3 regions of the Streptomyces sp. NPDC085946 genome follow, and region 2 is predicted to be linked to each of the others. Evidence: predicted binding sites of a transcription regulator. Region 2 holds the regulator's gene; each other region holds the start of a gene.

Region 1 (5,865 bases), on a different contig from region 2:
AGGGTGGGCATGGCGAACAGCCAGTCGGTCTGGACGCGCTCGTACAGCTCGCCCGGGGAGGCGTCGGGGAACGCCGCGCGGTAGGCCCGCGCCCCGTCCGGGCCGCCGGGGGCGTACAGGTCCAGGGCCGCCGCGGCCTGCTCGTCGGTGATCCCGCGGAGCCGGCCGGCCAGGGCGACGAACAGGCGGTACTCGTCGCGGTTGTGGCCGGTGAGCAGGTCGACGTCCCGGGCGGCGCCGGACGCCAGCGCCCGCCAGGGGGTGGTGGGCAGCACGTCGCCGTCGACGACGGGCGCGTACGGGGTGACCGTGGGGGCGACCTGGCCCCAGCGGTCCAGGTACTGGGGCATCTTCGCGCTGAGGGTCTGCCCGGCGGAGACCAGGCGGCGCGGGTCGACCGTGGACAGGTCCGCGACGGTCGGCCGCAGGCCGGCCTCGGCGGCGAGGGCGGTGCCGATGTCCCGGGCGAGGGCGTCGGAGAAGTAGGTGCCGGGGAGGCTCTGGGCGATCGCCCGGTGGAACAGTCCGGCCGCGCGCGGCATCGCCAGCAGCGCGGCGACCGAACCGGCGCCCGCCGACTCCCCGAAGACGGTGACCCGGTCCGGGTCGCCGCCGAACGCGGCGATGTTGTCCCGGACCCACTCCAGCGCGGCGACCTGGTCGAGCAGGCCCCGGTTGGCGGGCGCGCCGTCGACGTGCGCGAAGCCCTCCATCCCGACGCGGTAGTTGAAGCTGACGACGACCACGTCGCCGTCCCCGGCTATCAGGCGGGCGTCGTAACCGGGGCTGCCGGAGTGGCCGAGCTTGTAGGCGCCGCCGTAGATCCACACCATCACGGGACGCCGGGCGGCCGGATCGGGCTCGGGCGTCCACACGTTCACCGTCAGCCAGTCGTCGCCCTCCGCCCGGTCCGGCAGAGCGGCCCCGCCCGTCAGACCGGTGTCCTGCGGAGGCGGCGGCCCGAACGCGAACGCGTCCCGCACCCCGTCCCACCCCCGCACGGCCCGCGGCGCCCCGAACCGCCCCTGTCCGACCGGCGGTTCGGCGAACGGCATCCCCCGGAACACCACCAGCCGGTCCTCGACCCGCCCCCGCACCGCCCCGGCCCGCGTCCGCACGACGACTTCCCCGCTCACCGCAGTCTCCCCTCACACCAGGCCACGCCGTCCTCCAGAGATCACCAGGACCTTACGCGGCTTGCGGGGACGGGCAGTTGGGGCCCCGGGGATACGGCAGCCGGAGCGCGGGCCGGGGCGCGAGGAGCACCTCTCGGCCCGCCGCTCCGGACGGGTGGGCGGGCGAAGGTCAGGACAGCGACTTCAGCGCCGCCGGGTCATAGGCGGACAGCTCCCCGAACCGCCCGTCCAGCACCTTCTCCGCCCAGTGGGGGTCCTGCAGCAGCGCCCGCCCGACCGCGACCAGGTCGAACTCCTCCCGCTCCAGCCGGTCGAGCAGGTTGTCGAGGCTGCCCACCGCCGCCCCCTCCCCCTGGAACGCCTTGAGGAAGTCCCCGTCGAGCCCCACCGAGCCGACCGTGATCGCGGCCCGCCCCGTCAGCTTCTTCGTCCACCCGGCCAGATTGAGATCCGACCCGTCGAACTCCGGCACCCAGTACCGCCGCGTCGACGCGTGGAACGCGTCCACCCCGGCCGCCGCCAGCGGGGCGAGGATCGCCTCCAGCTCCTGCGGCGTCTCCGCGAGCCGCGCGTCGTACGCCTCCTGCTTCCACTGCGAGTACCGGAAGATCACCGGGAACTCCGCCGACACCCTCTCCCGCACCGCCGCGACGATCTCCGCCGCGAACTTCGTCCGGGCCACCGCGTCCCCGCCGTACGCGTCCGTACGCCGGTTGGTGCCCGCCCACAGGAACTGGTCGACGAGGTACCCGTGCGCCCCGTGGATCTCCACGCCGTCGAAGCCGATCCGCTCGGCGTCCGCGGCGGCCTGCGCGAACGCCCCGATCACCGCGTCCAGGTCCGCCTGCGTCATCGTCTTGCCGGCCCCCTCGGTGCCGTCCGGCCGCACCCCGGAGGGCCCGACCGCCGGCGCGTCCGGGAACGGCGGCTCACCCTGCTTGCGCACCATGCCGATGTGCCAGAGCTGCGGCACGATCCGGCCGCCCGCCGCGTGCACGGCCTCGGCGACCTTCGCCCACCCCGCCAGCTGCTCCTCGCCGTGGAAGCGCGGCACCCGGTCGCTCTGCCCGGCCGACTCGTGGCCGACGTACGTGCCCTCGGTGACGATCAGCCCGACCCCGGCCGCCGCGCGGCGGGCGTAGTACGACACCACGTCCTCGCCGGGCACGCCGCCCGGGGAGAACATCCGGGTCATGGGCGCCATGGCGATGCGGTTGCGGAGGGTCAGGCCGTTGATGGTGGCGGGCCGGGAGAGGATCTCGGCCGCCCGGGAGGCGGCGGACTCGGAGGCGGTGACAGTCACGTGGGGGCTCCTCGACGCTTGACCAGTCGGTATGTGCGCGTGCATTGATACTGCCCCTGCGTCAACTGCCGGGTCCCTGCCCGCATTCCGCCCGCCCGGTCCGCACCCGTGTGATCCCGGACACGCCCGAGGGCGGCACCCCCTGTCTCCAGGGAGTGCCGCCCTCGGTCTCGTGCTGCGGTGGACCGCCGATCCTCGGAAGGATCAGAAGTCCATGTCACCGCCCGGCATGCCGCCACCGGCGGGCGCGGCGGCCTTCTCCGGCTTGTCGGCGATGACGGCCTCGGTGGTGAGGAACAGCGCGGCGATGGAGGCGGCGTTCTGCAGGGCGGAACGGGTCACCTTCGCCGGGTCGATGATGCCCTCGGCGACCAGGTCGACGTACTCGCCGGTCGCGGCGTTCAGGCCGTGGCCCGGGGTCAGGTTGCGCACCTTCTCCACCACGACACCGCCCTCGAGGCCGGCGTTGACGGCGATCTGCTTCAGCGGGGCCTCCAGGGCCAGCTTCACAGCGGCGGCACCGGTGGCCTCGTCGCCCTCCAGCTCCAGCTTCTCGAAGACCTGGGAGGCCTGCAGCAGGGCCACGCCACCACCGGCGACGATGCCCTCCTCGACGGCGGCCTTCGCGTTGCGGACGGCGTCCTCGATGCGGTGCTTGCGCTCCTTGAGCTCGACCTCGGTGGCGGCACCGGCCTTGATGACGGCCACGCCGCCCGCGAGCTTCGCCAGGCGCTCCTGGAGCTTCTCGCGGTCGTAGTCGGAGTCGCTGTTCTCGATCTCGGCGCGGATCTGGTTCACGCGGCCCTGGACCTGGTCGGCGGAGCCGGCACCGTCGACGATGGTGGTCTCGTCCTTGGTGATGACCACCTTGCGGGCCTTGCCCAGCAGGTCGAGGGTGGCGTTCTCCAGCTTGAGGCCGACCTCCTCGGAGATGACCTCGCCGCCCGTGAGGATGGCGATGTCGCCGAGCATGGCCTTGCGGCGGTCGCCGAAGCCCGGGGCCTTGACGGCGACGGACTTGAAGGTGCCGCGGATCTTGTTGACGACCAGGGTCGACAGGGCCTCGCCCTCGACGTCCTCGGCGATGATCAGCAGCGGCTTGCCCGACTGCATGACCTTCTCCAGGAGCGGGAGCAGGTCCTTGACGTTGGAGACCTTGGAGTTCGCGATCAGGATGTACGGGTCGTCGAGGACGGCCTCCATACGCTCCATGTCGGTGGCGAAGTACGCCGAGATGTAGCCCTTGTCGAAGCGCATACCCTCGGTGAGCTCCAGCTCCAGACCGAAGGTCTGGGACTCCTCGACGGTGATGACGCCTTCCTTGCCGACCTTGTCCATGGCCTCGGCGATGAGCTCGCCGATCTGGGTGTCGGCGGCGGAGATGGAGGCCGTGGAGGCGATCTGCTCCTTGGTCTCGACGTCCTTCGCCTGCTCCAGCAGGGCGGCGGAGACGGCCTCGACGGCCTTCTCGATACCGCGCTTCAGGGCCATCGGGTTGGCGCCGGCGGCGACGTTGCGCAGGCCCTCGCGGACGAGCGCCTGGGCCAGGACGGTGGCGGTCGTCGTGCCGTCACCGGCGACGTCGTCCGTCTTCTTCGCTACTTCCTTGACCAGCTCGGCGCCGATCTTCTCGTACGGGTCCTCGAGCTCGATCTCCTTGGCGATGGAGACGCCGTCGTTGGTGATCGTGGGCGCGCCCCACTTCTTCTCGAGGACGACGTTGCGGCCCTTCGGGCCGAGCGTCACCTTCACGGCGTCCGCGAGCTGGTTCATGCCGCGCTCGAGGCCGCGCCGCGCCTCCTCGTCGAACGCGATGATCTTGGCCATGTGAAGTGGTCCCTCCAGGACTGGGGGTGATTCCTTCGGACCGCGCCCGCGCCCGCGACGGACGGCTCGCCGGCCTTGTGGTTCCTTGCCCCACCCGGCCCGCGGGCCTCACCGACCCGGTCCTTCGTTGTCACTCTCACCTTCAGAGTGCTAACGCCAATGATTAGCACTCGACCTAGGCGAGTGCAAGCGCCTCTCGGGCTTCGGGCGGGGCGCTCAGCCCCGGGCGAACAGCTCCCGGCCGCCCCGCGGGGGCGGCGCGACCGTCCCCGGGCAGGCCGAAGGGCCCGCGCCCCGGGAGGCACGGGCCCTTCAGAGAAGACCGGTCGCTTGCGGTTGCTCGCTGTCGCGCGTTCAGGCGGTGACGCGAACCATGTCGGCCTGCGGGCCCTTCTGGCCCTGCGAGATCTCGAACTCGACCCGCTGGCCCTCTTCCAGGGTGCGGTAACCGTCCATCTGGATCGCGCTGTAGTGGACGAAAACATCCGCACCACCGTCGACCGCGATGAAGCCGTACCCCTTCTCCGCGTTGAACCACTTGACGGTGCCCTGAGCCATGCCTAACTCCCCTATTACTGGCCCTTGCACAGATCCACACTTCGCGGATCCGGGTCAGACCTCACCCCCCACGACGGGGGCGTGCGCCGGAACGCGTCGACCGCGGCTGAATGTATCTGTCCAACTGCCGTCTGCAACAGGTCAATCGGACGAGAAATCTGGACGCGCCCGGTCCGGAATCTGGCGAGAATTCGCCATCATTCGGGGCAAGTCGGGCTGCACAAAGGGAACAAAAGCCGCAAAGGACGTGCACACTTTGGCTGCATCTCGTCGGACCTGCGGCAGGAATGCGGAGTTCACGATCAGGAGATCGGGATCGCGTTCCCCAACTGTACCGCGCTCAATCACATGGAATTGCCCCCTCCGCTTCTCTCACGGAGGGGGCAATTCGACGAACTCGGCGTCACCGGCATTACCAGAGGTAACGAACCGGCCGTGGAAACGGGCGATCAGCCGCCCGCGACCGCCGGGATGATGGACACGCCGGCACCGTCCGGGGTGGCGGTCTCCAGGCCCTGCTCGAAGCGCACGTCGTCGTCGTTGACGTACACGTTGACGAAGCGGCGCAGCTTGCCCTGGTCGTCCAGGACGCGGGCGGCGATCCCCGTGTGGTTCTTCTCCAGGTCGGCGATGACCTCGCCGAGGGTGGCGCCCTGCGCGCTGACCTCGGCCTGACCGCCGGTGTAGGTGCGCAGGATGGTGGGGATGCGGACGGTGACGCTCACTTTCGACCTCCGGTCGGTACGACGCCCCGGGGGCGCGGGGCAGGGGGGATCTGCGGCTGCCGCCGTGCGGGCGCGGCCGGCACGGGCGGCCCGCAGGCGGAGACGGCGGACGGGCCCGTCAGACGAGCCCCGCCTCGCGGAACGACTCCAGACTCGGCCGGATCGTCGCGGTGAGCCCCGTGCCCGCCACGGCGTCGAGCGTCTTGAGCCCGTCGCCGGTGTTGAGCACGACGGTGCTCTTCGTGGGGTCGAGGGCCCCGCTCTCGATCAGCTTGCGGGTCACCCCCACGGTCACCCCGCCGGCGGTCTCCGCGAA
Region 2 (5,865 bases):
CACGCTGCGGCCCAGCCGGTACGCCGTCGCGCCCGCCTCCGTGAAGAGCGCCAACTCCTCGGGGGCGACGCCCCCTTCGGGGCCGACGACCAGCACGATGTCACCGGAGGCGGGGAGAGCGGCCGTGGCCAGCGGCTCCGCGCCGGTCTCGTGCAGGACGGCGGCGAAGTCCGCTCCCGCGAGCAAGGCGGCGACGTGCTTGGTGGTCGCCTGGTCCGCGACCTCGGGGAACCGCACCCGGCGGGACTGCTTGCCGGCCTCCCGGGCCGTCGCCCGCCACTTGGCCAGGGCCTTCTGCCCCCGCTCGCCCTTCCACTGCGTGATGCAGCGCGCCGCCGCCCACGGCACGATCGCGTCGACGCCGACCTCGGTCATCGTCTCGACGGCCAGCTCGCCCCGGTCGCCCTTGGGCAGCGCCTGGACGACGGTGATGCGGGGCTCCTCGGGCGGCTCCTCGGACACCGCCTCCACCTGGACGACCAGCCGGTCCTTGCCCTCCGTGTCGAGCACCACGCAGTCCGCCCAGCGCCCGGCCCCGTCGGTGAGGACGACGTCCTCACCGGCCCGCAGCCGCTTCACGGAGACGGCGTGCCTGCCCTCCGGGCCGTCGAGCACGTAACGGCCGCCGCGGCCCGCGTCGAAGTGGTCCACCACGAACACCGGCGCGGTCATCGGCCCGCACCTCCCGCCGGGAAGGACGACAACGCCGTCCGCGCGGCCGCGAGTTCACCGGCCAGCACCTCCACCAGCTGCCCGGCCGGCAGCTCCCGGGCCATCCGGTGCCCCTGCCCCGCCCACAGCGCCATGCCCTGGGCGTCGCCCGCCTCGGCGGCGGCCTTGCGCAGCGGCGCGGTGAGGTGGTGGACCTCCGGGTAGGCGGCGGGCGCGTACGGGCCGTGCTCGCGCAGGAAGCGGTTGACCAGGCCGCGGGCGGGCCGTCCGGAGAAGGCCCGGGTCAGTTCCGTGCGGACGAAGAGCGGGTTGGTCAGCGCCCGCTTGTGCAGGGCGTGCGCGCCGGACTCGTGGGTGGCGAGGAACGCCGTGCCGAGCTGTGCCGCGCTCGCGCCCGCCGCGAGGACCGCGGCGATCTGGCAGCCGCGCATGATGCCGCCGGCGGCGACGACCGGGATGCCGACGGCCTCCCTGACCTGGGCGACCAGCGAGAGCAGCCCGAGCCCGGTCCCGTCCGTCTCCGGGACGTCCCGGTGGGTGCCCTGGTGGCCGCCCGCCTCGACGCCCTGCGCGATCACCGCGTCCGCCCCGGCGCGCTCCACGGCGCGGGCCTCCTCGGCGGTGGTCGCGGTGACCAGGACGAAGGTGCCGGCGCGGTGCAGGGAGTCGACGACCTCGCGGCTCGGCGCGCCGAAGTGGAACGACACCACCGGCACCGGGTTGTCCAGGAGCACGGCGAGCTTGGCCTCGAAGCCGTCGTCCCGGCCGCTCTCGGGGTCGCCGAGCTCCGTCCCGTACCAGGCGGCCTCGCCGGACAGCTGGTGGGCGTAGACGTCCACGGCGGCGGCGCAGGAGGGCGCGGCGTCGGCCGCCCCGGTGGAGCCGGTGCCCGCGGGGTGCTCCGGCTGCGGCAGGAACAGGTTCACGCCGAACGGCCGGCCCGTCAGGCTCCGCAGCTGCTTGATCTCCTGGTACATCCCGTCGGCGGTCTTGTACCCGGCGGCCAGGAACCCGAGCCCGCCCGCCTCGGACACGGCGGCGGCGAGCCGCGGCACGGAGACGCCGCCCGCCATGGGGGCCTGCACGATCGGGTGGGGGAAGAGATCGGTCAGTGCGGAGGACATGACGGCATGGTGTCACGCCCTCCGGCCACGTCCGAATCCGGCCCTCGGCCGGTCCGGGCCGCCGTCGCGGGCGGCGCCGGACCGCCGGCGGGAGCCGGTCTCAGCGCCCGTTGAAGGCGTCCTTCAACCGCGAGAACAGGCCCTGCTGCCCGGGCTGGAACTGCCCCTGGGGGCGCTCCTCGCCGCGCAGCTTCGCCAGCTCGCGCAGCAGGCGCTCCTGCTCCGGGTCGAGCTTGCTGGGGGTCTGCACCTCGACGTGGACGATGAGGTCGCCGCGGCCGCCGCCGCGCAGGTGGGTCACGCCCCGGCCGTGCAGCGGGATCGACTGCCCGGACTGGGTGCCGGGCCGGATGTCGACCTCCTCCATGCCGTCGAGCGTCTCCAGCGGCACCTTGGTGCCGAGGGCCGCCGCCGTCATGGGCAGGGTCACCGTGCAGTGCAGGTCGTCGCCGCGCCGCTGGAAGGTCGGGTGCGGCAGCTCGTGGATCTCGACGTACAGGTCGCCGGCGGGACCGCCGCCGGGCCCGACCTCGCCCTCGCCGGCGAGCTGGATGCGCGTGCCGTTGTCGACACCGGCGGGGATCTTCACGGTGAGCGTGCGGCGGGAGCGGACCCGGCCGTCGCCCGCGCACTCGGGGCACGGCGTCGGCACGACGGTGCCGAAGCCCTGGCACTGCGGGCAGGGGCGCGAGGTCATGACCTGGCCGAGGAAGGACCGGGTGACCTGGGAGACCTCGCCGCGGCCGCGGCACATGTCGCACGTCTGGGCGGTGGTGCCGGGCGCCGCGCCCTCACCGCTGCAGGTGGTGCAGACGACGGCCGTGTCGACCTGGAGGTCCTTCGTGGTGCCGAAGGCGGCCTCGTCGAGCTCGACCTCGATGCGGATCATCGCGTCCTGGCCGCGGCGGGTGCGCGAGCGCGGACCGCGCTGCGACGCCGTGCCGAAGAACGCGTCCATGATGTCGGAGAAGTTCCCGAAGCCGCCGGCCCCGAAGCCGCCCGCGCCGGCGCCGCCGGACTGCGAGAGCGGGTCGCCGCCGAGGTCGTAGACCTGCTTCTTCTGCGGGTCCGACAGCACCTCGTAGGCGGCGTTGATCTCCTTGAACCGCTCCTGGGTCTTCGGATCGGGGTTGACGTCCGGGTGCAGCTCGCGCGCGAGCCGCCGGAAGGCCTTCTTGATCTCTTCCTGCGACGCGTCGCGGCGCACGCCGAGTACGGCGTAGTAGTCCGTGGCCACTACGACTCCGCCAGGATCTGTCCGACGTACCGTGCCACTGCGCGTACCGCTCCCATCGTTCCCGGGTAGTCCATGCGGGTCGGTCCGACCACGCCGAGCTTGGCGACTGCCTCGCCGCCCGAACCGTAGCCGACCGACACGACGGACGTGGAGTTGAGTCCTTCGTGGGCGTTCTCGTGACCGATGCGGACGGTCACGCCCGGATCCTTGGCCTCGCCGAGCAGCTTGAGGAGCACGACCTGCTCCTCCAGCGCCTCCAGCACCGGCCGGATCGTGAGGGGGAAGTCGTGCCCGAAGCGGGTCAGATTGGCGGTGCCGCCGATCATCAGCCGCTCCTCGTTCTCCTCGACCAGCGTCTCCAGCAGGGTGGAGAGCACCGTCGAGACCGTACCGCGGTCCTCGACCTCGAACGCGTCCGGCAGGTCCTCCACCAGCGTGGGCACGTCCGTGAACCGGCGGCCCGCGACCCGGCTGTTGAGCCGCGCGCGCAGGTCCGCCAGCGACGTCTCGCCGAACGGCGCCGGGCAGTCGACCACCCGCTGCTCCACCCGTCCGGTGTCCGTGATCAGCACCAGCATCACCCGCGCGGGGGCCAGCGACAGCAGTTCCACGTGCCGCACGGTCGACCGCGTCAGCGACGGGTACTGCACCACGGCGACCTGCCGGGTCAGCTGCGCGAGCAGCCGCACCGTGCGGGCCACCACGTCGTCCAGGTCGACGGCGCCCTCGAGGAAGTTCTGGATGGCCCGCCGCTCGGGCGCGGTCATCGGCTTGACACCGGCCAGCTTGTCGACGAACAGGCGGTAGCCCTTGTCGGTGGGGATCCGCCCGGCGCTGGTGTGCGGCTGGGCGATGTACCCCTCCTCCTCCAGGGCCGCCATGTCGTTGCGCACGGTGGCCGGGGAGACCCCCAGGTTGTGCCGCTCGGTGAGCGCCTTCGAGCCGACGGGCTCCTCGGTGCCGACGTAGTCCTGGACGATGGCGCGCAGCACCTGAAGCCTGCGTTCACTGAGCATCCGCGCACACCTCCAGAAGTCGTCCGCCTGGTGTCCTGCCTCCGCCTGACACTGCCTGGCACTCGGCGCGTGGGAGTGCCAGACCTCCCCGGCCCAGTGTACGGCTGTGGGGTACGGCACGGGCAAGGCCGGGGCCGCGCGGCCCTGCCCACGGGGCCCGTGCCCGCTAGCGTCGCCGTATGACGGTGACTTGGGAAGAGCTGGGATGGGAGCGGGTCGCGGCCGGGGTGGGGCGGTGCCGGCTGCCGGTGTGGGACTGCACGGCAGGGCTGGTCGTGGGCGGGGGCGCGGCGCTGCTGATCGACGCGGGGTCCGGCCTGGCGGAGGGGGCGCGGCTGCGCGTCCAGGCGGAGCGGCTGGCCGGTCACCGTGTGACGCATCTCGCGCTGACCCACCCCCACTTCGACCACGTCCTCGGCTCGGCGGCGTTCGCGGGCGCGGAGGTGTACGGGGCGGTGGGCGTGGACGGGGTGTTCACGCGCACGCGGGACCGCGAGGAGCTGCGCGCGGACGCGGTGCGGCACGGAATGGAGGCGCGCCGGGCCGAGGAGGCCGTCGACGCGTTGACCGCGCCCCGCCACCTGGTCTCCGGCGAGTGGACCCTCGACCTGGGCGCCGGCCGGCAGGTCCTGCTGGCGAACGTGGGGCCGGGGCACACCGCGCACGACCTGGCCGTGCTGGTGCCGGGCACCCCGGAGGTCGTCTTCTGCGGCGACCTGGTCGAGGAGTCCGGCGAGCCGCAGGCGGGCCCGGACGCCGTGCCGTCGCGGTGGCCGGCGGCCCTGGACCGCCTGCTGGCACTGGGCGGCGAGGACGCGCTGTACGTGCCCGGTCACGGAGCGGTGGTGGACGCGGCGTTCGTCCGGGCGCAACGGGACGCGCTGGCCGAGCGGTTCGGCGTGTCTCCGTGATCGCGGCCGGGCTTCTCCTATCGTCATCCGAATGCGCCAGTACTCTCCGGACCTGACCCCTCCGTGGAAGAAGCCGAAGCCCGTCCCCGAGGTGCCGGCCGAACCGGGCCTGGTGGTGGAGGAGGCGGGGAGCGGCTTCTGCGGCGCGGTGATCCGCTGCGAGGCGGGCACGGTCACCCTGGAGGACCGCTTCGGCAAGCACCGGGTCTTCCCGCTGGAGCCGCGCGGCTTCCTCCTGGAGGGCCGCGCGGTGACCCTCGTGCGGCCGTCCCCGGGACCGGCCCGTCCCGCCCGCACCGCCTCCGGCTCGGTGGCCGTCCCGCAGGCACGCGCGCGCGTGGCGCGGGCCGGGCGGATCTACGTGGAGGGCCGGCACGACGCCGAGCTGGTCGAGAAGGTGTGGGGCGACGACCTGCGCCTCGAGGGGGTGGTCGTGGAGTACCTGGAGGGCGTCGACGACCTGCCGTCCGTCGTCGAGGAGTTCGGGCCGGGCCCCGACGCCCGGCTCGGCGTCCTCGTGGACCACCTCGTGCCGGGCACGAAGGAGTGGCGCATCGCCCGGGCGGTGACGAGCGAGCACGCGCTGGTGGTGGGCCACCCGTTCGTCGACGTCTGGGAGGCGGTGAAACCGTCGTCCCTGGGCATCGCGGCCTGGCCGCGGGTGCCGCGCGGCCAGGACTGGAAGACGGGGGTGTGCCGCGCGCTGGGCTGGCCGGAGAACACCGGGGCCGCCTGGCAGGCGATCCTGGGCCGGGTGCGGTCGTACAAGGACCTGGAGCCGGAGCTGCTGGGCCGGGTGGAGGAGCTGATCGACTTCGTGACGGCTCCGCCGGCCTGATCAGTCCACCAGGTCCCTGACCACCGCGTCCGCCAGCAGCCGCCCCCGCAGCGTCAGCACGGCCCGC
Region 3 (4,215 bases), on a different contig from region 2:
ATCCGGCAGGCAGTCGACCACACCGCGCAGGCCGCCCAGAAGATCGGCACGGCCCTGTACGAGACGTTGCGGACTGAGCAGCCTGCCGGTCAGAGTGGGGCAGGTCCAGGCGGCACGGTCGGAGGTTCGGCCGAGGATGACGTGGTGGACGCCGAGATCGTCGACGACAACAAGCCGAAGGCAGGCTGACGATGACCGTGAGCGGGTCGCAGAGCACCGAAGTGGAACAGCTGCGGCGTCTGGTTCAGGAGCGGACCGCGGATCTGCAGCGGGTCAAGGCCGAGTACGACAACTACCGCAAGCGGGTACGGCGCGACCGTCTGGCCATACGGGAGATCGCGGCGGCCAATGTACTCCGGGCGCTGCTGCCGGTGGTAGACGCCGTCGACCAGGCGTGCGCACACGAGCCGCTCAACCCTGGTCTGAAGAACATCGCCGACAGCCTGCGTGAGCAGCTCGGCTCCCTGGGCGTCACGCCGTTCGGCGGGGTGGGTGATCCCTTCGACCCCGCCTGCCACGACGCCCTGACACACCACGTCGCCCTCGACGCCGACCACCTTGTGTGCTCGGCGGTCCGCCGGCCCGGCTACCGCCTCGGCGACCACCTGCTGCGCCCGGCCCACGTGGAGGTCACCGGCCCGCCCTGGCCCGCCCGGCACACGCACGGGCGGGGCCAAGACATACCGTCCTTGGCCCCTGCAGATCAGCCGCGCTTGCCCATCGCGCGCGACTGAACCGGATTCGAGAGACCCGCTTGCCGCCGGACCACCGTAAGTGCTACATGAACAATTGGCACTCTCCCTGTGTGAGTGCTAACGGCCGGGTCGGGTGACGTGCTCGTGCGGCCTTGCTCAAGGCCGCAGGAGCGAAACGTCGCGGGCGTCGCCCCGGTCCGCCGTCGTCGTTCCAGAGATTGACGCGGAGGAGCCGCAACCGTGACTGCCAAGATCATCGCCTTTGAGGAGGAGGCGCGCCGCGCGCTGGAGCGCGGCATGAACCAGCTCGCGGACGCCGTGAAGGTGACGCTCGGCCCGAAGGGCCGCAACGTCGTCCTCGAGAAGAAGTGGGGCGCGCCCACGATCACCAACGACGGCGTCTCCATCGCCAAGGAGATCGAGCTCGAGGACCCGTACGAGAAGATCGGCGCCGAGCTGGTCAAGGAAGTAGCGAAGAAGACGGACGACGTCGCCGGTGACGGCACGACGACCGCCACCATCCTGGCCCAGGCGCTCGTCCGCGAGGGCCTGCGCAACGTCGCCGCCGGCGCCAACCCGATGGCCCTCAAGCGCGGTATCGACAAGGCCGTCGAGGCCGTCTCCGCCGCCCTGCTGGAGCAGGCCAAGGAGCTGGAGACCAAGGAAGAGATCGCCAACACCGCCGCAGTGTCCGCGGGCGGCGACCGGATGATTGGCGAGCTCATCGCCGAGGCCATGGACAAGGTCGGCAAGGAAGGCGTCATCACCGTCGAGGAGTCCAATACCTTCGGTCTGGAGCTGGAGCTCGCCGAAGGCATGCGCTTCGACAAGGGCTATATCTCGCCCTATTTCGTCACCGACGCCGAACGCATGGAAGCAGTCCTCGAGGACCCTTACATCCTGCTCGTCGGCTCCAAGGTCACTGCGGTGAAGGACCTGCTCCCGCTGCTGGAGCAGGTGATGAAGGAAAACCGGCCGCTGCTGGTCATCGCCGAGGACGTCGAGGGCGAGGCGCTGGCGACCCTGGTCGTCAACAAGATCCGCGGCACCTTCAAATCCGTCGCCGTCAAGGCCCCGGGCTTCGGCGACCGCCGCAAGGCCATGCTCGGTGACATGGCGGTTCTCACCGGTGCCACGGTCGTCTCCGAGGAGGTCGGCCTGAAGCTGGAGAACGCCGGCCTGGACGTCCTGGGCCGCGCCCGCAAGGTGGTCGTCACCAAGGACGACACCACCATCGTGGAGGGCGCCGGTGACGAAACCGCAATCGAGGGCAGGGTCAAGCAGATCCACGCCGAGATCGAACGCTCCGACTCCGACTACGACCGTGAGAAGCTCCAGGAGCGCCTGGCCAAGCTTGCCGGCGGCGTGGCCGTCATCAAGGCAGGTGCCGCCACCGAGGTCGAGCTCAAGGAGCGCAAGCACCGCATCGAGGACGCCGTCCGCAACGCCAAGGCGGCCGTCGAAGAAGGCATTGTCCCCGGCGGCGGTGTCGCCCTTCTGCAGGCATCCGAGAAGGCATTCGAGAAGCTGGAGGTGGACGACGAGGAACGCACCGGCATGGAGATGGTGCGACGCGCGGTGACCGCCCCGCTCAAGCAGATCGCGCACAACGCTGGCCTCGAAGGCGGCGTTGTGGTGGAGAAGGTCCGCGCCCTTCCCGTCGGCCACGGCCTGAACGCCGCGACCGGCGAGTGGGTCGACATGCTCGCTGCCGGCATCATCGATCCTGCGAAGGTCACCCGTTCCGCCCTGCAGAACGCCGCCTCCATCGCTGGCCTGTTCCTCACCACCGAAGCCGTCATCGCCGACAAGCCCGAACAGAAGCAGCCGGCATCCTCAGATACTGACAATCTGTGAGGTAGTGAGGCCCAATCTGCCCTCCGGCCTGCGGTCGGGGGGCAGCCGCAGCTACGCACACCAGCGGGTCTAGACCGCCACCGCTGCTGGTAATGGAGTTCAAGGCCGCGGTCGATAGCCGATGCCGCCGATCACCATCGACGCGCATACGGGCTCCGAGCAGGAATGGGAGCTGGAGGATCAGCCTGGCGGGCCGTGTCCCCTCTAACTCGTGTGGATCAGCCGGTCCAGGGCTGCCACTGGTCTTGAAGCACGGCATCGAGACAACACGCCAGCACCAGGGCTCCGTCGATCAGCCAAGGCTTGTTCCGTGTGGCCAGGGTCAGGGGTTCGAGCATGTCGGCAGTCTCTCCAAGGTAGGTGATCAACCTATCGACCTCTCCCGCGGACGGGACGTCATGGAGGGACCAGCGGCTCAGGTAGCCGGTCGCAGCGTCCAGGAACAAGCCCGACATGGTGTTGAGCGCTCTGCGCGTGACGATCGGAATCCAGATGGGCTTTCATACGGTGATCCGCTCCTCTTCGCACCGGTCGGCGTTGACGACGTCTTCGTCGGCCTGCTTCTCCGTCTGCAACCGGTAGACCGCAGCAACGGCTTCTGGGGCATCAAAGCCTCATTGCCCGGGAGGCATCCCCCCGCCCCAGTCATTGCCCCGTCATCGGCTTCGGTCAGCATCCGCAGAACACGCGGTTCGACGGGTATCCGGGTGCCGAGATCTTCTTCCAGGACGGCGATCGCGGCGGGGATGCCGCAGAGGCGAAACCCAGCAGAGGAGTCGGGTGCATGGTGCTTGAGCCAGATGGTGACGCGCCGCCATGCGTCGGCGATTTCTCCTGGGTGACCGCAGCAGCGGCAGGATCGGCACGCTGCTCCTGCTCTGACCCCTCGTCGGAAGTGTCGGCAGAGCGCCCAAGGGAGTGCGCGGCTTTCAGGTACCGGATTTCGATGCGATCGAGCTCGCGTATACAGCCGACGGACAGGTCGGGACAGTCCTCGAACATGTCCCTCGAACATGTCGCCGTCGACCGTTACCGTGAGGATGCCGGATAGCCCGGAGGGCTGGCCCATATCAGGGTCGTCGGTCAACTGGCCGGCCAGGACCTTCAGCGCGTAGAGGCGTCAACCCTTAAACCGGGCGGCGGTTTCACGGGCGCCCGGTTGCATCTGGCCCTTCACGGTCTGGCGCTCCTTGCTGGCCGGAGGAGGTGCATGCGGTGCCTTTCACGCGGTAGGACCTACGCACGCACCTGCGGGGCGATCTGCAAGCGGCGCCATGAAGGGCGTGCAGCGCATTCGCATAGACCTCTGACAAGGTCGAGCGCCTCCCCTTACAGAGGCAGCGTTATCCCTAGCTGTTGCATGGCACTCGACGGCGGGCCACCCTCCGATCGCTCCGTCTTATAACCCTTCACACAGGGTTCGAGGGTTCGCGGGTCGACGGCTTCGGCAGGAGCGCTCTTGGCATACAACCCGTCGGGTTCACTGTCACGGTCGTGCGGCAGCAGCCAGAAGACGCGGCGGCGGAAAGTGCCGGATGCGCGAGAAGCTTTGGCCTGCTGGCTAAGAATGGCGTAGCCGACCATGCGGCCCGGGCGGTGGTAGGCGGGCCTGCCCTTGCGGGTGGGTAGCCGGTCCAGGCTCTGGCGGACATAGTCGAGGTCG

What was found. The regulator HrcA, encoded in region 2, represses chaperone genes, less so after heat shock. The targets are predictions, from matches to a motif close to TTNGCACTCNGNNNNNCNGAGTGCNAA.
Region 1: the regulator HrcA is predicted to act here: its motif matches at 4,430-4,456, upstream of groL (chaperonin GroEL).
Region 3: the regulator HrcA is predicted to act here: its motif matches at 790-816, upstream of groL (chaperonin GroEL).

What each region holds. Positions count from the first base shown of each region.
Region 1 is NZ_JBITSF010000005.1:86,740-92,604, reverse strand. Features, by position in the region: gene ACIF8T_RS12660 (carboxylesterase/lipase family protein) at 1-1,136, opposite strand, end outside; gene ACIF8T_RS12655 (NADH:flavin oxidoreductase) at 1,306-2,439, opposite strand; gene groL (chaperonin GroEL) at 2,644-4,266, opposite strand; gene ACIF8T_RS12645 (cold-shock protein) at 4,621-4,824, opposite strand; gene ACIF8T_RS12640 (MoaD/ThiS family protein) at 5,274-5,549, opposite strand; gene thrC (threonine synthase) at 5,668-5,865, opposite strand, start outside.
Region 2 is NZ_JBITSF010000001.1:449,400-455,264, reverse strand. Features, by position in the region: gene ACIF8T_RS01950 (16S rRNA (uracil(1498)-N(3))-methyltransferase) at 1-672, opposite strand, end outside; gene ACIF8T_RS01945 (nitronate monooxygenase) at 669-1,796, opposite strand; gene dnaJ (molecular chaperone DnaJ) at 1,897-3,033, opposite strand; gene hrcA (heat-inducible transcriptional repressor HrcA) at 3,033-4,049, opposite strand; gene ACIF8T_RS01930 (MBL fold metallo-hydrolase) at 4,229-4,960, shown strand; gene ACIF8T_RS01925 (DUF3097 domain-containing protein) at 4,992-5,798, shown strand; gene hemW (radical SAM family heme chaperone HemW) at 5,799-5,865, opposite strand, start outside.
Region 3 is NZ_JBITSF010000051.1:381-4,595, forward strand. Features, by position in the region: partial or broken gene ACIF8T_RS39720 (Hsp70 family protein) at 1-189, shown strand, start outside; gene grpE (nucleotide exchange factor GrpE) at 192-734, shown strand; gene groL (chaperonin GroEL) at 936-2,552, shown strand; gene ACIF8T_RS39735 (hypothetical protein) at 2,771-2,998, opposite strand; gene ACIF8T_RS39740 (hypothetical protein) at 3,222-3,554, opposite strand; gene ACIF8T_RS39745 (DUF6009 family protein) at 3,882-4,215, opposite strand, start outside.